4 regions of the [Bacillus] caldolyticus genome follow, and region 2 is predicted to be linked to each of the others. Evidence: riboswitches for the same ligand, from Rfam matches in the RefSeq annotation. Region 2 holds a riboswitch; each other region holds the start of a gene.
What was found. Region 2 has a riboswitch for S-adenosylmethionine ahead of CWI35_RS08005 (phosphoadenylyl-sulfate reductase). Riboswitches for the same ligand answer to the same signal wherever they lie in the genome.

Region 1: another riboswitch for S-adenosylmethionine. It lies ahead of CWI35_RS13040 (methionine ABC transporter ATP-binding protein); the one in region 2 lies ahead of CWI35_RS08005 (phosphoadenylyl-sulfate reductase).
Region 3: another riboswitch for S-adenosylmethionine. It lies ahead of mtnW (2,3-diketo-5-methylthiopentyl-1-phosphate enolase); the one in region 2 lies ahead of CWI35_RS08005 (phosphoadenylyl-sulfate reductase).
Region 4: another riboswitch for S-adenosylmethionine. It lies ahead of metK (methionine adenosyltransferase); the one in region 2 lies ahead of CWI35_RS08005 (phosphoadenylyl-sulfate reductase).

The regions. Positions count from the first base shown of each region.
Region 1 covers NZ_CP025074.1:2,523,579-2,529,133, forward strand. The annotation lists gene gcvH (glycine cleavage system protein GcvH) at 1-43, shown strand, start outside; gene CWI35_RS13020 (YusG family protein) at 119-355, shown strand; gene CWI35_RS13025 (toprim domain-containing protein) at 454-813, shown strand; gene CWI35_RS13030 (thioredoxin family protein) at 810-1,127, shown strand; gene CWI35_RS13035 (hypothetical protein) at 1,274-1,621, shown strand; SAM riboswitch class I at 1,695-1,804, shown strand; gene CWI35_RS13040 (methionine ABC transporter ATP-binding protein) at 1,892-2,920, shown strand; gene CWI35_RS13045 (methionine ABC transporter permease) at 2,910-3,578, shown strand; gene CWI35_RS13050 (MetQ/NlpA family ABC transporter substrate-binding protein) at 3,594-4,445, shown strand; gene CWI35_RS13055 (hypothetical protein) at 4,573-4,764, opposite strand; gene CWI35_RS13060 (carboxymuconolactone decarboxylase family protein) at 4,941-5,303, shown strand; gene sufC (Fe-S cluster assembly ATPase SufC) at 5,536-5,555, shown strand, end outside.
Region 2 covers NZ_CP025074.1:1,517,410-1,522,964, reverse strand. The annotation lists gene CWI35_RS08030 (sirohydrochlorin chelatase) at 1-650, opposite strand, end outside; gene cobA (uroporphyrinogen-III C-methyltransferase) at 661-1,437, opposite strand; gene cysC (adenylyl-sulfate kinase) at 1,586-2,197, opposite strand; gene sat (sulfate adenylyltransferase) at 2,210-3,370, opposite strand; gene CWI35_RS08010 (phosphate transporter) at 3,500-3,628, opposite strand; gene CWI35_RS08005 (phosphoadenylyl-sulfate reductase) at 3,648-4,355, opposite strand; SAM riboswitch class I at 4,481-4,585, opposite strand; gene CWI35_RS08000 (DUF1128 domain-containing protein) at 4,715-4,939, opposite strand; gene CWI35_RS07995 (low molecular weight protein-tyrosine-phosphatase) at 5,289-5,555, shown strand, end outside.
Region 3 covers NZ_CP025074.1:1,028,091-1,033,645, forward strand. The annotation lists gene CWI35_RS05360 (ZIP family metal transporter) at 196-930, shown strand; gene CWI35_RS05365 (1,2-dihydroxy-3-keto-5-methylthiopentene dioxygenase) at 1,019-1,561, opposite strand; gene CWI35_RS05370 (methylthioribulose 1-phosphate dehydratase) at 1,591-2,223, opposite strand; gene mtnX (2-hydroxy-3-keto-5-methylthiopentenyl-1-phosphate phosphatase) at 2,220-2,882, opposite strand; gene mtnW (2,3-diketo-5-methylthiopentyl-1-phosphate enolase) at 2,879-4,120, opposite strand; SAM riboswitch class I at 4,192-4,300, opposite strand; gene CWI35_RS05385 (pyridoxal phosphate-dependent aminotransferase) at 4,385-5,555, opposite strand, start outside.
Region 4 covers NZ_CP025074.1:2,691,050-2,696,604, reverse strand. The annotation lists gene CWI35_RS14045 (hypothetical protein) at 195-359, opposite strand; gene CWI35_RS14040 (YtzC family protein) at 378-641, opposite strand; gene CWI35_RS14035 (tRNA 5-(aminomethyl)-2-thiouridylate-methyltransferase MnmM) at 927-1,514, shown strand; gene CWI35_RS14030 (tetraprenyl-beta-curcumene synthase family protein) at 1,562-2,671, opposite strand; gene CWI35_RS14025 (gamma carbonic anhydrase) at 3,010-3,558, shown strand; gene metK (methionine adenosyltransferase) at 3,581-4,792, opposite strand; SAM riboswitch class I at 4,922-5,036, opposite strand; gene pckA (phosphoenolpyruvate carboxykinase (ATP)) at 5,255-5,555, shown strand, end outside.

The DNA of each region.
Region 1 (5,555 bases), 1.0 Mb from region 2:
GTTGACGGCGGAACAATACGAGGCGATGATCAACGAAGGATAAACGTTCCTGCAATCTTCGCTTCGATTCGGGCACTCTATACATACCGGAATTTGATTGAAAAAAGGGGTGCTCGCGATGGCGCTGCAAACGACGCGCATAGATGTCACGGACCGGATCATCGGCAAACTGAACGGCCGCTCGCTGGAGTTGTACGAGGAAGGAGAGCTCATCGGGCGCCTTCCGCTTCCGGCGGCCGTCCCGTTGAAAAAGGGGTATACCGAACAAAACGGAAGAATTTACAAACAGGTGACCGCTACCGTTGAGCCGGACCAAAAATATGTCGATTGCGACGGGGAAGCGGGCTGGTGTTGAAAGGCAACGGTGGATGGCCGTTGCTTTTCATTTTCAACATTTGGCCGGCGCAAGACATACAATAATAGTATCCTCATTTGAAGTTAGGTGGGTCGGACATGCGACGCGTGGAAAAAGTGATCATCGTCGAAGGGCGATCAGACAAGCAAAAAGTGGCGGCGGTGCTGAACGAACCAGTCGTCATCGTCTGCACAAACGGCACGATCAGTGATGCGCGCCTTGAGGAGCTGGCCGATGAGCTGGAAGGATGCGATGTATACGTCTTGGCCGATGCCGATGAGGCGGGAGAAAAATTGCGCCGGCAGTTTCGCCGCATGTTTCCAGAGGCGGAGCATCTTTACATTGACCGGGCGTATCGCGAAGTGGCGGCCGCTCCGCCTTGGCACTTGGCGCAAGTGCTGTTGCGCGCTCGTTTCGACGTCCGCATCGAATCGCTCATGAGGGGAAGAGGCGAGTGAAAGCGATCGACCGAAACGATGTCATGCGAGTGGTGGAAGTCGAGCCGCTTCTGGCCCTTTACTTGTATACCCCGCTGTGCGGCACGTGCCAGCTGGCGCGGCGGATGCTCACGGTGGTGGAGCAGTTGTTTCCGGCGCTGCCGTTTTACGAAACGGACATCAACTATATCCCTGAGCAGGCCGTTGCGTGGAAAATTGAAAGCGTTCCTTGCCTGCTTCTTTTTAGGGACGGAACGGTCGCAGGCAAGTGGTATGCCTTTCATTCCGTTCCGTATTTGTACGAAGTGATTCAAGCCTGCTTGCCGTCCCGATGATTCGCCTTTTTTTGACGCTGTTTGACACATTTCTTGGGAAATGACAAAAACGGCGCTCGTTCGTCAACGGGTTGTCGAGATTTTTGTAAAGGATTTCTCCTCTTCAGGTGGAAGTGAAAAAAATAAAAATGGGGGAGGGGATATCCATGGAAATGCGTGAATTAGTTGGGCAGTTCGTGGAACGGATGCAAGTGTTGCGCCATTTGGTGCCGATTTTGCCGGATGAGCAGCTGTATGTTCGGTTTGAAAGCGATGACGAAACCGCCTTGCTGTTGATCGGCAAGGAATCAGCCGCTAGAGGGATGGAAAACGATGAACGGAAAACATTGACGGTGCGCGGTTCCAAAGAGGCGCTCGCGTCCCTGCTGAACGGCGAACTGAAGCTGCAGCAGCTCGTCCGGTTGCGTGAAGTGCACGTGTCAGGAAGCTTCCGCCAGCTTTTGCTTCTTGAATCGCTCCTCCATTTGGCCAAGCCTTATCGGGACGTCGGATAAAAAAGATGTTGACACGCTTCGACAGACAATGATACAATCACATTCGTAGTCAATTGAATAGGCGATTGTTGCGCTCTTATCAAGAGAGGTGGAGGGATGTGCCCAATGAAGCCCGGCAACCGTCAGCGCATGTGCTGAAATGGTGCCAATTCACACAAAGCGGCCTGCTTTGAGAGATAAGAGACGGAATGGTGCACAATACCTTTCTGTTCTCTGCGGGCAGAAAGGTTTTCTTTTTGCGCTCTGCCGCTTGGGGAGGAAGGTGAAACGATGATTACACTCGAACAAGTGACGAAAATCTATCAAGCGGCCAACGGCTCGGTCACGGCTGTCGACAATGTGTCGCTTGAGATTCGCGAAGGGGAAATTTTCGGCATTATCGGCTACAGCGGCGCGGGGAAAAGCACGCTCATCCGCTTGCTCAATGGGCTCGAGAAGCCGACGAGCGGCCGGGTGGTCGTCGCCGGGCGCGATATGACGCGCGTGAAAGGGCGGGAGCTGCGCAAGGCGCGCCAAGAAATCGGGATGATTTTCCAGCATTTCAACTTGCTTTGGTCTCGCACAGTCAGGGAAAACATTGCCTTTCCGCTTGAAATTGCCGGCGTCCCGAAAGAGGAGCGGAACAAGCGGGTGGATGAATTGATCGAGCTTGTCGGCCTTTCCGGGCGCGAGGATGCCTACCCGTCGCAGCTGAGCGGCGGGCAAAAGCAGCGGGTCGGCATCGCCCGGGCGCTCGCCAACAACCCGAAAGTCTTGCTGTGCGACGAGGCGACATCGGCGTTGGACCCCCAGACGACCGATGCGATTTTGGACTTGCTCGTTGACATCAACAAGCGTCTCGGGCTGACGATTGTGCTGATCACCCATGAAATGCACGTCATCCGCAAAATTTGCGACCGCGTTGCGGTGATGGAAAGCGGCCGAATCGTCGAGCAAGGCGAAGTGCTGCATGTGTTCCGCAACCCGCAGCAACCGATTACGAAACGGTTCGTCAAGCAGCTGATCGAGCCCGAGGAGACGGAAGAGGCGATTTCTCATTTGTTTGGCCAATACCCGAGCGGGCTGATCGCGCAGCTGACGTTCGTCGGCGCGGCAGCCGGAAAGCCGCTCATCACCGAAGTGGTGCGTCAGTTTGCCGTCGATGTCAACATTTTGCAAGGGAAAATTTCGCAAACCCATCAAGGCGCCTATGGGGTGCTGTTCGTGCACCTCGACGGGGCGAGGGATGAAATCGACCGGGCGCTTGACTATATTCAACGCCAGCAGGTGGCGGTGGAGGTGATTCACGATGCTCGCTAACCTCCTGCCGAACGTGCAATGGGAGACGATGTGGGCGGCGACGGTCGAGACGCTGTATATGACGGGAGTGGCGGTGGCGGCCACTTTCGTCCTCGGAATCGTTCTTGGCTTGCTTCTATTTTTGACAGCGAAGGGCAACCTATGGGAAAACCGGTTTGTCAATACAGTGATTGCTGCGTTTGTGAACATTTTCCGCTCTATTCCGTTTATTATTTTGATCATTTTGCTCATTCCGTTTACAACATGGCTCGTCGGGACGATGCTTGGCGCCAATGCGGCGTTGCCGGCTTTGGTCATTGGGGCCGCGCCGTTTTACGCCCGCATGGTCGAAATCGCTCTTCGCGAAATTGATAAAGGCGTCATCGAAGCAGCCCAAGCGATGGGCGCCTCAACGTGGACGATCATTTGGAAAGTGCTGCTGCCGGAGTCTTTGCCGGCGCTTGTCTCCGGCATTACGGTGACGGCGGTGTCGCTCGTCAGCTATACAGCGATGGCTGGAGCCATCGGCGCCGGCGGGCTTGGGAACTTGGCGTATTTGGAAGGGTTCCAGCGCAACCATAACGATGTGACATTTGTCGCAACCGTATTGGTGTTGGTCATTGTATTTATCATTCAGCTGATCGGTGACTTTGTCACTTCGAAAATCGATAAACGATAAAGGGGGAAACAACTGATGAAGAAATGGTTGGGTGTGTTGCTCGCCGCCATTCTCGTGCTCGCTTTGGCGGCATGCGGCGGCAACAATAACGACAGCGCGGAAGGCGGCAAAGACGGCAAATTGGTGAAGTTGAAAGTCGGTGCGTCGAACGTGCCGCATGCGGAAATTTTGGAAAAAGCGAAACCGCTTTTGAAGAAAAAAGGCATCGACTTGGAGATTATTACGTTCCAAGATTACATCTTGCCGAACAAAGCGCTGGCTGAGAAGCAAATCGACGCAAACTATTTCCAACACATTCCGTATTTGGAATCGCAAAAGAAAGAGTACGGCTATGATTTCGTCAACGCCGGCGGCATTCATATCGAGCCGATCGGGTTATACTCGAAAAAATACAAAAGCATTGAAGAACTGCCGGACGGCGCGACGATCATCATGAGCAACTCGGTCGCCGACCATGGCCGCATTTTATCGATGTTGCAAGAAAAAGGGCTCATCAAATTGAAACCGGGCGTCGATAAAACGAAAGCGACAGTCAATGACATCATCGAAAATCCAAAGCATTTAAAATTTAAGGCCGATGTCGACGCCGGGCTTCTGCCGCAAATTTACAAAAACGGCGAAGGCGATGCGGTGCTGATCAACGCCAACTATGCGCTTGACGCCGGTTTGGACCCGGCGAAAGACCCGATCGCCGTTGAGTCGCCGAAAAACAATCCGTATGTGAACATTATTGCGGTGCGCAAAGGCGATGAAAACCGGAAAGAAATCAAAACGCTTGTCGAAGTGCTGCAATCGAAAGAAATCCAAGATTTCATTAAAGAAAAATACCACGGCGCCGTCATTCCAGCGGCGGAAAACAATCAATAACGGGAGCGTTTCGCTTCCGTTTCTTTTTTGTCCCCAAAAAGCCGCTCCCCTTAAACGAAAAGAAAGCAGCAAAGGTTAAAACGATTCTGAATCCGAGGGCGCCGCGGCCGACCTGTTTCTCCGCTCTTCATCGGCCGTTCAAACGCGCCAGTACGGCGGCGAGCATAACGATGATGACGCAGTTTTGCAGGACGATCACAGCCGTTAAGCTGAAGGCGCCGTCTCCCTGTTCACCGAGGGTGTTGCCGATGATGATCCACGTCAAAAACGAAGCGAAAGCGGCTGTTAAGGCAAAGACAACCCAACGAATCAATCGCATTTCCCCCTTTTGTATTGATGATGGAAGTTGAACAGAACAGGCGGTTTTCATCATGACGTTCCATCTATGATCGCGAAACGGTGGTGTTTCCACACGCTTTCAATACCATTCGTTGTTTAATTTCGTTTTCCTTCATGCATACTAACAGCAGACACGAGCAAAGGAGGAAAACGGAGATGAACAACGGAACATATGCATCGGTCGAATCCGCGCTTCGCCACTACAAGGAAGGGCTTGGGGCGTTTACCCAAAAACTTCCGAACGTAGCGGAACGGTTTAACGCATTTACGGAAGCTTGTTTTGCCGAGGGAGCGCTGTCGAAAAAAGAAAAACAATTGATCGCCCTTGGCATCAGCTTGGCGACGCAAGATGAGTATTGCACGATTTACCATGCGAAAGGCTGCCTTGATGAAGGAGCGTCCGAACAAGAAATTTTGGAAGCGTGCGCGGTGGCGGCCGCGTTTGGCGGCGGGGCGGCGATGAGCCAGGCGGTGACGCTCGTGCAAGAATGCCTCCGCGAGCTGCGGGCGGCTCACTAGACTCCGGAAAAAACGGGGTCTTTTTTTTGCAAAAACTCGTACAAGCTTGAGGTTTTCGTGTAAAATAGTAAAAGGCGCTGTTTTTTCACACGGTCATAGTGAAAACAGAGCGGGAAAGTTGCAGGTAGTTTTCATTTGTTATAAAATTATAATGAGAATAAAATGAGAATGAACGATCGCTAGAAGACAAGCGAGCGAACTGACTCTCAATCGGGAATTGGAGGTATGCTGCATGGCGGTATTGACGATTCG
Region 2 (5,555 bases):
TGCTTGTCGGAAACAGAGAACCCCTGCAGCCTCCGTTCGATCGTTTTCATTAAGACGCCGGTAAACAATAAGTACGGGACGACAAACACACGCCGATACGCCGATGCGTGGGCCCGTTCGAGCCCTTCATCAAGCGTCGGGCGGATGGCAGCGAGAAAACAAACGTCCACGTGCGGCACGTTCGTTTTTTCTTTTAAAAGCGCAGCGATGGCGGACATGTCGCGCTTCGTGTCTGGATCACTGCTGCCGCGGCCGACAAGAAGGATCATCGATTCACCGTCAAGCGGTGCGGACTGTTCGCTGATGCGGTCGATCATGATGTCGATCATTGCTTCATGGACGCCGAACGGAGCGCCACAGAGGATATCAACGGACGGATGGCGCCGTCTCGCGATGTCCAATGCTGCTGGAATATCGTGTTTGGCATGCCCTGCAGAAAGAAGGAGAAGCGGAACGACGATGACGCGTGTCGCCCCTTGGGCGACACAACGGTCAACGCCGGTGACAATGTCCGGTTCCGCGAGCTCGACAAAGCATAGCTCTTGAATCGGAATATCGATGGCCCTCCGGCACTGTTCGACGAAACGCGCCGCTTCATGGCGCGCGGCGGCAATGCGGCTGCCGTGGCTGACATATAAAACAGCTTCCATCGCCATCGCCTCACGATGTTGCGCCAGCGGCTGCGGATGACGCAAGCAACGGCTCAAACCATTGAATGTTGGCGCGCAGCCGGACGACGTCTCCGATCATGATCATGCTCGGATTTTGGATGTTTTCCTTGGCGGCGATTCCGGCGATCGTCGCGAGCGTGCCGGTGACGGTGCGTTGAGCAGTTGTCGTTCCCCATTCGATGACCGCCGCCGGCGTCTCCGGCGCTTTGCCGTATTTCATCAGCTGGCCGCAAATGTATGGCAAGTGATGAACCCCCATGTAAATGGCGATCGTATCGATGCCTTTGGCGAGGCTTTCCCATTTGATCTCGTCACGACTTCCGTCGCGCCGATGCCCGGTGACAAAGGCGACGCTTGAGCTGAACGCGCGATGGGTGACAGGGATGCCGGCATAAGCCGCCGCCGCGATGGCGGAGGTGATGCCGGGAACGATCTCAAATTCGATCCCATGTTTGGCCAGCGCCTCGGCCTCTTCGCCGCCGCGCCCGAACACGAACGGATCGCCGCCCTTTAAGCGGACGACCGTTTTTCCTTTTTTGGCATGCCAGACGAGCGCATGGTTGATCGTTTCCTGCTGCATGGCATGAAAGCCGGGCAGCTTGCCGCAAAAGATGAGTTCGGCGTCCGGCTTGGCATATGAAAGCAACTCTTCATTGATGAGACGGTCGTACAAAATGACATCCGCTTGCTGGATGCATTTTAATCCTTTGACGGTAATGAGTTCCGGGTCGCCGGGGCCGGCGCCGACAAGATATACTTTGCCCATCGTTGTTTCAGCCCCTTCGTGCATGATTCAGCCAGCCGCTGGAAAGCGGCATGGATGCTCGGCTGCTTTTATTGTAAATGGTCTGCCTTGGGATGAAAACGACCTTGTCAAATGACCTCCCGTTCTTTTTTGGCAGAGGACGGGGGAATCAGTCTGTTTTCGCGGCCGGGATCATTCCTCGCTCGCGCAGGTAGGCGAGCACTTGCTCGGCACATTCGTCAACCGAATAACGGTGTGTTTCGATCGTCAGCTCCGGTGCTTCCGGCGCTTCGTACGGCGAGTCGATGCCCGTAAATTCACGGATTTCCCCGCGGCGAGCTTTTTGATACAGCCCTTTCGGATCGCGCTTTTCGCATTCTTCAAGCGGGCAGTTGACGTAAATTTCGATAAACTCGTCTTCTTCGACTAAGCGGCGGACGAGCGCCCGGTCTTCGGCAAACGGCGAGATGAACGCCGTCAGCACAAACTGGCCGCTGTCGACAAACAGCTTTGCCACTTCGCCGATGCGGCGGATGTTTTCCGTCCGGTCGGCGGCGGAAAAGCCGAGATCTTTATTGAGCCCGTGCCGGATGTTGTCGCCGTCTAAGACATAATTCTGAATGCCGAGCTCAAACAGTCGTCTGGAGACAGCGTTGGCCACCGTCGATTTGCCGGAGCCGGACAGCCCGGTGAACCAAAGGATGGCGCTATGATGGCCGTTGCGCTTGCGACGATCTTCTTTTGTGACCGATGTGTGATGCCAAACGATGTTCGTGCTCATCGCGATCCTCCTTTAGCGCGCTGACGGGGCGACCGTTTCGCGTTCTTGCAGCCCTTTGATCAAGACGGCTGCCACTTCCGGGCGGCTGAACGTGCTCGGCGGCACTTGGCCGTTGCGCAGCATTTCACGAACTTTCGTGCCGGAAAGGACGACATGGTATTTCGCGTCATGCGGACACGTTTTTGTCGATGCCATCCCTTCGCATTTCGTGCAGTAAAAGCTATGTTCGAAAAAGAGCGGCGTAATGCCAAGCTCTTCAGCCGTAAAGTTCAAGAAGATTTTTTGCGCATCATACGTACCGTAATAATTGCCGACACCAGCGTGGTCGCGGCCGACGATGAAGTGCGTGCAGCCGAAATTTTTGCGCACCATCGCGTGGAAAATGGCTTCACGCGGACCGGCATAGCGCATCGCAGCTTGGAAGACGCCGAGGAAAACGCGGTCTTTCGGGTAATAGTTTTCCAGCAGCACTTGATAGCTTTCCATCCGGATGTCAGCCGGAATATCGTCCGCTTTCGTTTCGCCGACGAGTGGGTTTAAAAACAAGCCATCAACGATCTCGAGCGCGCATTTTTGAATGTATTCATGGGCGCGGTGAACCGGATTGCGCGTTTGGAAGCCGACAACGGTGTTCCAGCCAAACTCAGCAAACTTTTTCCGCGTTTCTGCTGGATCAAAATAAAACGAGGCGAATTGGCCTTTGTCGGTCCGTTTGACAAGCGTAATCTCCCCGCCGACATACACATCCGGTTTTTCAAACAGTTTGCGCACGCCTGGGTGAGCAAGTTCATCCGTTTTATAAACGAGCTTCGCTTCTTTCGTTTTGTCTGGGCGGTAAATGTCAGCGATCTCAATGACGCCGTAGACGTCGCCACGATAAACGAGTTTCGCCTTATCGCCGACGGCGAGCTCTTTCGCCTTTTCTTCTGTTACCGCGAGCGTGATCGGAATGCTCCAGACGGTGCCGTCAGACAGACGCATTGTTTCAACAACCGCGTCGTAATCCGTTTTCGTTAAAAAACCAGTGAGAGGGCTGTAGGCGCCCGTTCCGATCAGCTCCAAGTCGCTCAGTTCGGCTTTGGAGAGCTCGATCGTTTTGGTCGCCTCATCAAGCGGATAGTCCGGATTCCAACGATTGATCAATGTGTCGCCATGCGGGATGCTTACGCTCATGTTCATAACCTCCTAGATTGATAGATGTTGTGAAATGCCGCTGCCATGTTCATGAGGCAAGCGCTCTTTTTTCAGGCTAATGACGCCAAGCAGACGCTCAAGATGGCGATGACCGTATAGACGTCGCTGTCAAACAGCAGCTTGACGATTCGGAATGGCGTCCGATTCGTCAGCGACGCCTATCGAGGCCGCCGCGCCGCTCGCCTCGATGTTCATCGCGAAGAAAAAGGAAGCGATCAAAGCAATGGCAAGGAGCATATCGTTTTTCTCTCCTTCCTTAAGCGAGATGGAGACCGCATTCCGTCTTTCCTTGGCCGGCCCAGCGCCCGGAGCGCAAGTCGTTCGGATCTGTAGCCGGAGCGGTGCACGGGGCGCAACCGATGCTCGGGTAGCCGCGGTCGTGGAGCACATTGTACGGGAGATGGCGTTTGTACACGTAATTCCATACGTCTTTCCACGTCCAGTGAATGAGCGGACAGACTTTAATAGAACGGAACTTGTCGTCTTTGTTAATGTACTCGACATGCCGCCGCGTCGGCGATTGCTCGCGGCGCAAGCCGGAAATCCACGCCGTCACCCCGGTCAGCACCTCGCGCAGCGGAATGACTTTGCGCAGCTCACAGCATTTGTTCGGGTCGCGTTTCCATAACTCGTCGCCAAACTGCGCCTTCTGTTCTTCCAACGTCAAGCGCGGCTGCTTCATCACGATGCGAAGCGACGGATATTTTTCTTTCACTTTCGCGATCGTATCGTACGTCTCTGGAAAATGCAGGCCGGTATCCAAAAAGACGATTTCGGCGTCCGGTTTGATTTGGGAGATGAGATCAATCAGCACAATCCCCTCGATGCCGAAGCTGCACGCGTATACGATCTCATCGCCGTATTCGCGATACGCCCAAGCAAGGACGTCAAGCGCCCCTTTTGTTTCATTATCGGACGGAAAAGACGGTTTTTCCGCCTTTTCCCACTGATCATACGTGAGCATCGGTTTCTCCTCCTCACAAAATCAAAGAAAATCCACGTAATTAGTCGGATATATAGCGGCCAAACGGCAATTCGGCGGCGAAAATCCTTCCTTGCATGAATCAGAAAGAGCGGGAGAAAGGGTGCCCCTTATTTTACTAAAGATCTTCTTTAGCTGGAATTGGCACTTTGCTATAGGCGGCAGGTTGACGGAGTTCATTGAGCCAATTCCTCCCTCACTCCCGAGCAACGTATGCAACGCATGTCATTTAATTGATTAAAATTTTAGCACAATTGACGATAATGTCAATCATAGTTTTTCGATAGGAATTGTTTTTATACGAAACAGCTGCATTGCCTGCCTAGCAGCAGATGGGAGCGTTATTTTTTGCGCAGGCTTCCGAGCTCTTCGACAATCGCCTGCATTTCGCTTGGGCTGAACGTCTCGCGTTTCATCACCATCTCGTAAATGTCTCTCAACTCATCGTACCATTCCTCGGAAAAATGGGACGGCTTGATGGCATCCAAGTTCAGCACTTTCAACTTTTGCTTCAACTGTTCGATCATGTAGGCGACGTTTTCCGCCGACCGTTTTGATAAATCCATTCGTTTACTCCTTTCATGGCAAGTTACTATGTATTGTACCATAGGTGCAGGAAGAATGGGGAGAGATTGCCTGGCTTGCTTTTCTGATGAAAAACGGATGATGTGGTAAAATGTAGGTGCACATGCATAGTGCCAGTCTAAAAGGTTGGTGAAACACCTCGTTTTCTTCAAAATGGTTGTCGTGAACGCGCACAAAAGTTGTTGGCCCATTCGCACACGCTCCCCCGCTGGAGTTGTTTTTTCGTTACATCCCCGTCCTTCTAGGGACAAAAAGGGCTAGATGAAAAGAAATGAAGGAAAACTAACGGTGGAAAGCACCGTGGACATAGAGAGAGGGGTGGCTGTTTGGATGATTAAAGTGCTGTTTGTTTGTCTTGGAAACATTTGTCGCTCGCCGATGGCGGAAGCGGTCTTCCGTCATTTGGTGAAAGAGCGGGGGCTTGACGGTCTGATTGCCGTTGATTCGGCGGGAACAGGCAGCTGGCATGTCGGTGAGCCGCCGCATGTGGGGACAAGAAGGGTTTTGACTGAAAATAAGATCGACTACTCCGGCATCCGCGCCCGGCAAGTGAATCATCGTGACTTGGAAGAATTTGATTACATCATCGCCATGGAC
Region 3 (5,555 bases), 490 kb from region 2:
AACCATTTCTTACTTGCATTATACTTGAACAGCAAACAGGCAGGCAACCGTTTTTGCCAGGCGCTGGTCCATTTTTCTCGCCAGCGGCCGTTCCTTTCGCTATGATAATTTTGTGATAGGGCAGCGCTTGGGCGATTGTCACATTTGTGGAAACGGCGCATATGAAAAAATAAAGGCTGATGAAGGGGGAATTGGATGAACGGGGTATTGACCGGCAGTGTGCTGTCCGCCTTATCGACCGGACTTGGCGCTGTGCCGATTTTGTTTATGGCCAAATCGCTCACTCACCGCTGGCGCGATGTGCTCCTCGCGTTTTCAGCCGGCATTATGATGGCGGCCTCGATGACAAGTCTTATTCCCGAGGCCCTGCGGTCCGGCGGTTTTGAGGCGCTCGCCATCGGATTGGCGGCGGGGGTGCTCGTGTTAACGTTGCTTGAGATGACCGTCCCCCATATCGACTTGGAGCATACGAAAAGCGGCTTGCAATTCGACGAAAAGGCGATGCTCATCATCGCCGCCATTGCGATGCACAATCTCCCCGAAGGGCTGTCAGTCGGGGTGAGCTACGCCTCAGACGGCGCTTCGCAAACCGGCAATTTGATCGCATTGGCCATCGGCTTGCAAAACGCGCCGGAAGGATTTTTGGTCGCCTTGTTTTTAGTCAATCAGCAGATTGGCCGCTTTAAAGCGTTTGTCATTGCCACGTTAACCGGCGCGGTCGAAATTGTGACGTCTTTGCTCGGCTTTTATTTAACCTCTCTCTTCCGCGGCCTCGTTCCATACGGGTTGGCGTTTGCCGCCGGGGCGATGCTGTTCATCATTTACAAAGAGCTCATTCCCGAAAGCCATGGCGACGGCAACGAACGGATCTCGACGTACGCCTTTATTATCGGCATTTTGTTTATGATTTTGTTAACCGAATCGTTTTAGCGGTCTCTCCTTCCGTCATCGAGGCAAGCGCTCCTCTCCATACAGACCGAAACACCCCGCTGCCTTGCCTGGCAACGGGGTGTTCTCATTATTGGACAGCCTCTTCTTTCTCTTCATACGGATGGGCGACCCAACCGGACGGGTCGATGAACAGGCGGACGGCTACGACTTGGCGGTCGTCCATGAGCGTAAAGTAGTGCGGATTCCCTTCCGGCACGGAAATGACATCGCCGGCTTCCAGCTCGACGTCAAAATAGCCGGTCTCTTTGTCGCCTTTGATAATGAAAATGCCATGGCCGGCCGTAATGGCGCGCACTTCGTCTTCTGTATGGATGTGCACTTGTTCAAATTTTTTCAGCAGTTCATCCAAGTTCGGCGTCGCATCGGACAGAGCGACGATATCCCATGTTTTGTAGCCGCGGCGCGCCGCCAAGTCTTCAATTTCATCTTTGAATGCCGCCAAAATTTCATTTTTCTCTTCATCGGTGAGCACGTATTTGTCGCGCAAATGCTCCGGCAGTTTGGCAATGTCCCAATGCTCGTACAGGACGCCTTGGCTGTTTAAAAAGGCGCGCACATTCTCCTCTCCTGTAATCACTTCACCTGTTTTTCTCACTTTGATGACGGCCATGTCAAAATCCCCCTTCTAAAAGATGTATATTAACCAACCGGCAGGCCGGCCCGTTGCAAAAGCAGCCGCTTCACCTGCCAGCTGAACAAAAACTCCCACGCTTCCAAATGTTTTTTCGCTTCAAACGCCGTTCGTCCCCAGACGGTAATGCCGTGGTTGTGGATCAACACGGCGCCGGCGTCGCCATGAACATGGTTCGCAAACTCCCGAGCCAGCGTCGGGATGTCGGCGTCATTGTTAATGATCGGGATGCGCACTGCGGCGTTTTCTTCCCAAATGCCAAACGCCTTGATGATTTCCTGGCCGGAAAAGACTGCTTCCCCGTTTGACGCATACAGTTCAGAAATCAAATTGTTGTCCACGGTATGAACGTGCAAGACGCAACCGGCGTTTGTGCGGTTGTAAATTTCCACATGCAGCAGCGTCTCCGCTGATGGCTTTAAATGTGTTTTCTCCGCTGGTCGGCCGGCAGCGTCAACGAGCAAGAAGTCCTCATCCGTTTGCTTCCGCTTATCCTTGCCGCTCGCTGTCACCAAAAACGTCAACGGGTCGTCCGTCACTTTGATCGACAAATTGCCGCTTGTTGCGAAAAACCAATCGCGGGCGGCGAGCTCGGCTTTCACTTCCGCAAGCTCGTTCCACTTTTTCACGACGATGCTCATACGATCACCTCCATTCGCTGCAACGCATCAATCACGTCAAAAAACGTTGCAAACGGCGCATGCGGCAAGCCGAGCTCTTGGCATTTTTGGAGCAGAAAATCGCGCGCCATCACGTAATCCGCTTGCTTCGCCACCGCTAAATCCGTAATCGAATCGCCGATGACGACATGGTATCCGTCCGGGCGGGCAAGCTTGCGAAGGAGCGATGGCTTGCAGCAGCCGCAGCCGTTTTGGCACTCACCGTCGCATGCATGCGGCCATGTGATGCGGATCGTCTCACCGCTGAAATCGGAGCCGTTGCAAAAAATGCGCTCCGGTTCAATGAGCCCTTCAAGCAGCGGATAGACAAAAAAGTCGATGCCGCCGCTGACGATATAAAGCGGAATGCCTCGCTCTTTCGTAAACGCGACAAACTCTCGGAATCCCGCGCGCAACCGAGCGGTGCGCCGCAGGAAATCCACAATTTCATCCTTCAACGTGGACGGAAGGAGGGAAAACATCTTCCCCACTCCTTCCTGAACAGAAATGCGCTCAGCGAGAATGTCGTCTTTTAACGCCTCCCACTCCGGCGGGGCGAACTGTTTCATAATAGCGATGATGTTGTCGTTTTCCGTAATGGTGCCGTCAAAATCACAAAAGAGAACGAGCTGTTTCGTCATGCTTCCACCTCAACGACGCCCCAGCGGTCGATCGCTTTTTGCAGCGCTTCGTTTTCTGCAGCCGCCTCACGAAGCGGACGGCCGGCCAGCACCGCGTCGATCGCCGCGCGAAACGCCCGGCCGCCCCCGATCGCCCCGTCCGGATGGCCGTGAATGCCGCCGCCGGCGTTGACGATGGTGTCAAGGCCGAAATCGCGGATGATGAGCGGCACCAATCCCGGGTGAATGCCGGCCGACGGCACCGGAAACGCCCGGGCAAACGGCTCTTGGTCGTCGGTGAGCGCCCTTGCGATGCCAAGCGCCTGCTCACGCTCCAAGGCCACGCTGCCATACGGCGACGGGAACAGGACAAAGTCGGCGCCGGCGAGCCGCAAAAGCTTTCCAAGCCAAAGCGAAGGCGCCACCCCATAAAATTCAGACGGCGTAACAGCGCCGCTGAACGCCGGGTGAGCCATAATCGGCACCACAATCTCCTCATCCTCGCGCAACGCCTGCAACACGTCAAGCCCATAAGCGAAGACGTTAAACAACAGCACATCAGCGCCAAGCTCGGCGGCTCGTTTCGCTTTGTCCTTTAACGCAAACGTTTTGCCGGTCAAGTTGACGGCATACAACGTCCGCTTGCCTGTTTGTTCGTACACTTCCTGAAGCGCCGCCTTGCCCTCGGTGATCCGCTTTTCAAACGGAAGAAGTTCGCTGTCAAACAAAATTTCATCGTCTTTGACCAGGTCAACGCCGCCGAGCGCCTGTTTTTTCAATTCCGACGTCAAGTACGCCAAATCGCGGCCGATCATGCCTTTAAAAATGCTCATCAACAGTGGGCGGTTATGCACCCCGACTCGGTCGCGAATGCCGTCGATGCCAAAGCGCGGCCCAGGAAACTGTCGCTTCCATTCATCCGGAAACTCTAAATCAAGCAGCCGCACTTCACCGTCGAGCGACAGCTTGCCGAACGTCGTGACCAACAATGCCGGCAAATCGGCGCTGAAGTTGACTGTCGGGTAGGCGATTTTGACGATCGCCCGCTTCAGCCGCTTGCCGAAATAGGCGTTTACCCGCTCGCTTTCGCCAAGCTCGTCAATAGCGACGACTTCCCCTTTATGTTTGCGAAGCTGCTCCTGCTCCAACGCCGGCAAGTCGGTCCACGTGCCGATCGTCAAGCCGAGCGCGATCCCTTCCGCCTTTTTCCGAATGTCTGTTTCATCATGAAGCAAATACGTTGCCATCACTGCACTCATCGTTCATCCCTCTCAATCTCGAAATAAAAACGCCTCTTCATAAGAAGAGGCGTCACTCATCCATGGCGCTCTTCTTATCTCTCAGCGTTTCCGCTGCAAGAATTAGCACCGTGCTTGGCGCGCGCCAAGCCGGTTGCCGGGCTTCATTGGGCTCGTCCCTCCGCCTGCTCTTGATAAGAAAGCCTGCTCGTTTATGCACTTATCAAACAATTGGCAAATTTACTTTGAATTATGACATCGCCGATTGGCGTTGTCAATCATTTTTCAAAAATTTTTTTCGAACAATCCAAGGCGGCCGATCCGCTCCGCTGCTTCGCGAAGCCGCGCTTCATCGGTCAAGAGGCCGACGCGCACATACCCTTCGCCGTGCTCGCCGAACCCGATGCCTGGGGCGACGGCGACATGCGCCCGCTCAAGCAGCATGTCGGCAAACTCAGCGGATGATATGCCTTTTGGCAGCGGAAGCCAGGCGAAAAACGACCCATATGGCGCCGGCGCTTCCCAACCGATCTCGCAGAGCGCAGCGATGAACGCATTGCGGCGCGCCTCATACAATGCGACCAACTCCGTGACACAATCTTGCGGACCAAGGAGCGCCGCGGCGGCCGCTTCCTGGATGGCGCCGAACAAGCTGACATACAAATGATCCTGCAAAAGCTCAAGCGCCCGAATGATCCGCTCGTTGCCGACGGCAAACGCCACACGCCAGCCGGCCATATTGTATGTTTTCGAAAACGTATAAATTTCGACGCCGACGTCTTTCGCCCCATCGGCTTCCAGGAAGCTGACCGGTTTCCGGCCGTCAAAGCCGATCGCTCCATAAGCGAAATCGTGCACGACGGCAATGCCGTGCTTGGCGGCAAACGCCACCGTCTCCGCGAAAAATTCCTTTGTCGCCGTCGCACCGGTCGGATTGTTCGGATAGTTTAAAAACATGAGCTTCGCTCGGTCGGCGACCGACTCCGGAATGGCTTCGTAATCCGGTAAGAATCCGTTTTCCGAAGAAAGCGGCATCATTTCCATCCGCGCGCGGGCAAGCGCGATCCCCGACCAATAGTCCGGATAGCCCGGGTCCGGGACAAGCACCACATCGCCCGGGTTGACGAGGCAAAGCGGCAGCTCGACAAGCCCGGCCTTGCCGCCGAACAAAATGGCGACTTCGCGGTCTGGATCGACGTTCACCCCGTATTCACGCGCGTAAAACGCGGCAATGGCTTCTTTCAAAAAGAAGTAGCCTTGAAATGGCGAATATTTATGGTATTTCGGATTGGCCGCCGCCCGCTGCATCGCCTCGACGATATGCTTTGGCGTCGGCTGATCCGGGTTGCCTTGCCCTAAATTGATCACGTCGCATCCGGCCTTGATTTTCTCCCCGACTTTTGCGACAAGCGAGGCGAAAAATTGCTTTGGCAGCTGCTCAAGCAGCTCGGAAAAA
Region 4 (5,555 bases), 1.2 Mb from region 2:
CTGGCTTTTATTTTGAGTTCCGAAATAATTGTAGGGGAAAACAGGAAAAAATGCAATCAAAAAGGCGGAGCGTTCCGATGCGTCCGCCACTTTTTTGCCAAACTAACTCCCCACGGAAACAATGGCTTTTGAAGCGGGGCTCCTGCGCGAAAAGAAGAACAAGTTGGAGCGGCTTCCGCCCCTTTGGCTTGTCGTCACCCGTTCCGCTGCTTGGAGCGGATCGGTTGGCCGCCCGTTTCCTCGTATTGCTTTTTCGCCAGCTTCACCGGGTCAAAGTCTTGACCAAGCTCAAGATCGTTATTGTTTTGGCCGTTGCGTGTTTTTTGTTCCGGATTCGTTTGTTTCAAGCGTCGCTTCATGTTGTGTTCCTCCTCGTTTCAGCGGTCAAGCAAAATCATGTCGTTTTGCAATTGCTCCAGTTGGAGCCGCATCCGATGCAGCTGCTCGCGCTGCTGGGCGTTGCAGCTTCGCGCCAAGTGCGCTAAATCGATGACCGTCTGCTCGAGCATCTGCTGGGCGTTGGTGTATTCGGTGATGTTGTAATGCTCCTGCTTTTGCGCTTCCGTATATTGCTCTTTCGCGTAGCGGATCACATCTTCACACCGCTGCAAAAATTCCTCAACGGATTGTCTTGTCGCCATGCGCTCACCTCGTTTCGTGATATTCCCTCATGTTTACTATGCGCCGCATAGGCCGGCCGTATCACGCCAATGATTGGCAGCGGTCGATTTTCCATGAAGTTTTTGTTACAATGCCGACGTGAGGATCTTCGTTCAGCTCGATCAATGTCGGTCAGCTCAAGGTTTTCTGTCACGCCGGCGCAGAGGATGGAAAGTTTAGGGGAAAAGCGATGGCATCCGACACTTTGGCGCAACGCCACGCCTGCCAACGTAAACGATGAAACGATCACAAGGAGGGGCCAACCGATGGCTTTGATGAACATTTTGCCGTTTGCCCGCTTTTTGCTTGATCAAGCAGTCAACGAAGGCGACATCGCCGTCGACGCGACCGTCGGCAACGGGCACGACACCGTGTATTTGGCCCAACGCGTCGGGGATTTCGGCCATGTGTTCGGCTTTGACATTCAGTCTGAGGCCATCACCGCCGCTTCCGCCCGCCTCGCGAAACATGGGCTATGCGGGCGGGCGACGTTGTTCGAGCGAAGCCATAGTGAACTGCTTGAGGCGCTTCCCGCCGATGTACACGGGCGCATCGCCGGCGCGGTGTTCAACCTCGGTTATTTGCCGGGCGGCAATAAGCAAATCGTCACCCAGCCGGAATCGACGATCGAAGCGGTCCGCCAGTTGCTTTCCGTCATGAAGCCGGGCGGCGTCATCGTTCTTGTCGTCTACCACGGCCATCCGGAAGGAAAGCGCGAACGCGACGCGCTCCTTGATTACGTCCGCTCTCTTGATCAACGGCGCGTCCATGCCTTGAAATACGAATTCATCAATCGGCAAAACAACCCGCCGTTTTTGCTCGCGCTCGAAACCCGGGCGGATAAGGGCGCCTGAATCAATCGGATCCCGCCCCTTTTGCCAATACAAGCAAACGGCCGCCCTTATGAAAAGGACAGCCGTTTTTGCCGCTCCTGCCAAAAGCGGTATGCTTTTCCGTTCCAATAGAAAAACTGCGACGCCGCCCCGCCGGCGCGGACGAGCCGGCGCGCCAGCCGGCGCAGCCCGCGCTGCTTTTTCACCTTGGCATCCGACAAATACAACCCAAGAAGCCCTCGGTGAATAAGGCGGTGAAACTCGCCGTGCGGAAGGGCGCCGACATGGCGGTCGGCCTCTTCGATGAAATGGCAAAGCCGCTCAAGCATCACCGTTTCATTCGGATAGTAAAAGCAAAAGTTTAAATCGCCGCCGTCCCGGTCTTCCTCCTGATCGATCAAATAGTCGAGCAAAATGTGCAGTCCTTGAATGTACGGAAAATAACCGTCGCGCACTTGTCTCGCCATCTCCGGCGGCAGCGATTCGCCAAACGCATAGGCGACGAGGCAGAAAATGCCGAGCGTCGAACCGGAGCAGGCGGAAAACTCATACCACTCCATCGGCGGCAAGGCGTCTTTGTATTGCGCGAACCATTTCTCCAGCCGCGGCACCCGCTCGCTCGCTTCAACATGTTTATGCACTTGCAAGTCGCAATAATATCCGGCCAATTCATGCAAAAATGGGGCGATCGTCTCATAATGGCGCACCGTCTCGAGCACCTCTTGGCACGTGCGGACAAGCGCCGGCAAATAGCCGCCGTCTTCCTGTTCGCGGCGATGGCGGTAATAGTTCGACGGCTCTGCTCCGATCGTCAAAGCGTCCGGCATCGAATCGTGCAAGGCGCGAAAGTCGAGCGGATCGAGCGAGGTGCTGCGGTCGCACAAATTATCCAAATAATCGCTGATCGTCTGGTAAGCAACGATAAAGCGGATGCAATCCTCCATGTTTTCTCCGGCCAAGAGCGCCAAAATGGAGCCGCCTTCGCAATGGAACGTTTTCGAAGCGATGCTCGCGAGCGCCTGGCGCCGCAATTCCGGGTCGGGAATGCGCTCGGCTTGGCGCCGCCAATAGGCAAGCTCGCGGTGGACAAGCGGAAGCACGTCACGATACACCATTTTCATCAAGGCGATGGGGTTTTTCGGAATGTTCAATCGGCTCACCTCAGGTGCAAACACCATGGTCTCGTCTCCTAGCATTTCCATCTTATCGGCAACCAAAATCGTTTCGCGTCTGAACAGCTTGCGATCTCGTCTTCCAGTATTGCCATCAATGCGGCCGGGGCAAACCATAAAAGGGTTGGCGACGGAGTGAAAAAGCCGCTCAACAACGGTTCTTCTCACGTTGAGAAGCTTTGTGAAATCGGATCTTCTTCCCCGATCCCAACCACTCATCGGGCGAAACGAAACGTTTTTCACCAATCCCGATTAGGCGCGCTCGCTTTCGTTGGCGATTTGGACGCAGCGTTGTACAATACATGGTGAACGATCGATTTTGCAACAGAAAGGAACGAACGCCCATGATTTACCCATACAAAGGCAAAACGCCGCAAATTGCCGCCTCCGCCTTTATCGCCGACTATGTGACGATCACCGGCGATGTCGTGATCGGCGAAGAGACAAGCATTTGGTTCAATACCGTCATTCGCGGCGATGTGGCGCCAACGGTGATTGGCAACCGGGTCAATATTCAAGATAACTCAATTTTGCATCAAAGTCCAAACAATCCGCTTATCATTGAGGACGGGGTGACGGTCGGCCATCAAGTCATTTTGCACAGCGCCATCGTTCGCAAAAACGCGCTCATCGGCATGGGCTCAATCATTTTGGACCGCGCGGAAATCGGGGAAGGCGCGTTTATCGGCGCCGGCAGTTTAGTGCCGCCGGGCAAAAAAATTCCGCCCAACACGCTCGCCCTCGGCCGGCCGGCGAAAGTCGTCCGCGAACTGACGGAAGACGATATCCGCGAAATGGAGCGCATCCGCCGCGAATATGTCGAGAAAGGGCAGTATTACAAAGCGCTGCAGCAACAGCGGACATCGTGCGCCGACAAAAAAGAGCTGCCGTGATCAGGCAGCTCTTTTTCTTTCATCACTTGTCCGCCAACGCCAGCGCTTGTTCTTTCAACAAGGCGGCTTTGTCGGTGCGCTCCCACGGCAGGTCGATGTCCGTACGCCCAAAATGGCCGTAAGCAGCCGTCTGTTTGTAAATCGGGCGGCGAAGGTCGAGCATTTTGATGATGCCCGCCGGGCGGAGATCGAAGTTGTTGCGCACGACTTCAATCAAAATGTCTTCCGACACTTTGCCGGTGCCGAACGTATCGATCGAAATCGAAACTGGGCGGGCGACGCCGATCGCGTAGGCAAGCTGCACTTCGCATTTGTCGGCCAGTCCTGCCGCGACGATGTTTTTCGCGACATAGCGGGCCGCATACGCCGCCGAGCGGTCGACTTTCGTCGGATCTTTGCCCGAGAACGCGCCACCGCCGTGGCGGGCGTAGCCGCCGTACGTATCGACGATGATTTTGCGCCCCGTCAACCCAGCATCCCCTTGCGGACCGCCGATGACAAACCGTCCTGTCGGGTTGATGAAATATTTCGTGTTCTCATCAAGCAGCTCCGCGGGCACGACCGGCTTGATGACCTGCTCTTTAATGTCGCGCTGGATTTGCTCTTGCGTAATTTCCGGATGGTGCTGCGCGGAAACGACGATCGTATCGACGCGCACCGGTTTGCCGTTTTCATCGTATTCGATCGTCACTTGCGTTTTCCCGTCCGGCCGCAAGTACGGCAAGACGTCCGTTTTGCGCACTTCCGCCAATCGGCGCGCCAAGCGGTGCGCAAGCGAAATCGGCAGCGGCATCAATTCTTCCGTCTCATTGCAGGCGAACCCAAACATCAATCCTTGGTCGCCGGCGCCGATCGCTTCAATTTCCTCGTCAGTCATCTGACCTTCGCGCGCCTCGAGCGCCCGGTCCACCCCCATCGCAATGTCCGGCGATTGTTCGTCAATCGACGTCAGCACCGCGCACGTATCAGCGTCAAATCCGTATTTGGCGCGCGTGTAGCCGATCTCCCGGATCGTATCGCGGACGATGCGCGGAATGTCCACGTATGTTGATGTCGTGATTTCCCCGCTCACGAGCACCAGCCCGGTCGTGACGCTCGTTTCGCAGGCGACGCGGGCGTTCGGATCTTTTTCCAAAATGGCATCCAAAATGGCGTCAGAAATTTGGTCGCAAATTTTATCCGGATGTCCTTCCGTCACAGACTCTGAAGTAAACAAGCGGCGTTTGGCTGACATTCGGTTTGTTTCCTCCTCTTGGCATAATGTGGCGACACGGAACTCATTTCCCTTTTTCCCTTCGCAATATAAAAAACCTTTCCTGTAACGGCTGAGGAAAGGTCATGGCAATCGTATTGCTTCCTTTCACTCTTATCGTTCAAGGACTGCGCCTTGCCACAGGTTAGCACCATTTCACACATGTACAGTTGTGACGGTTGCTGGGCTTCATCGGGCCTGTCCCTCCACCGGCTCGGGATAAGAGTATCCGTTCAATGACTTATCTTATCGCAACGGAATCGGCAAAGTCAACTATCAAAATTCATTTTTTATCATTTCCAGCCGCGAAAATTCTTTCCTCAAGGAAACCAACACATTGGGCAAAATAAAGTTTGAAAAACCCACACAATTAGTATGGACTATTAATAAAAATGTGTTATACTATTTTCAAGAGTGATTACAAAAAGAAGGCAGGTTTTGAATATGGGGATCGCAAACATGACGAATAAGCTTGATTTATTGCTGCAAAAACCGTACGTGCATCATCAACTGTCCGTCGCCGAGCTCGTTGAGAAAGTCCTGCAACGGAACGAAGGACGGCTGACGCACACCGGAGCCGTCGCGGTGACAACCGGCAAGTACACAGGGCGGTCGCCGAAAGACAAATACATCGTCGAAGAACCGTCAACGAAGCAAACGATCGACTGGGGCGCGGTCAACCAGCCGATGTCTCCGGAGACGTTTGATAAACTGTACGACAAAGTGCTCGACTATTTAATGAAGA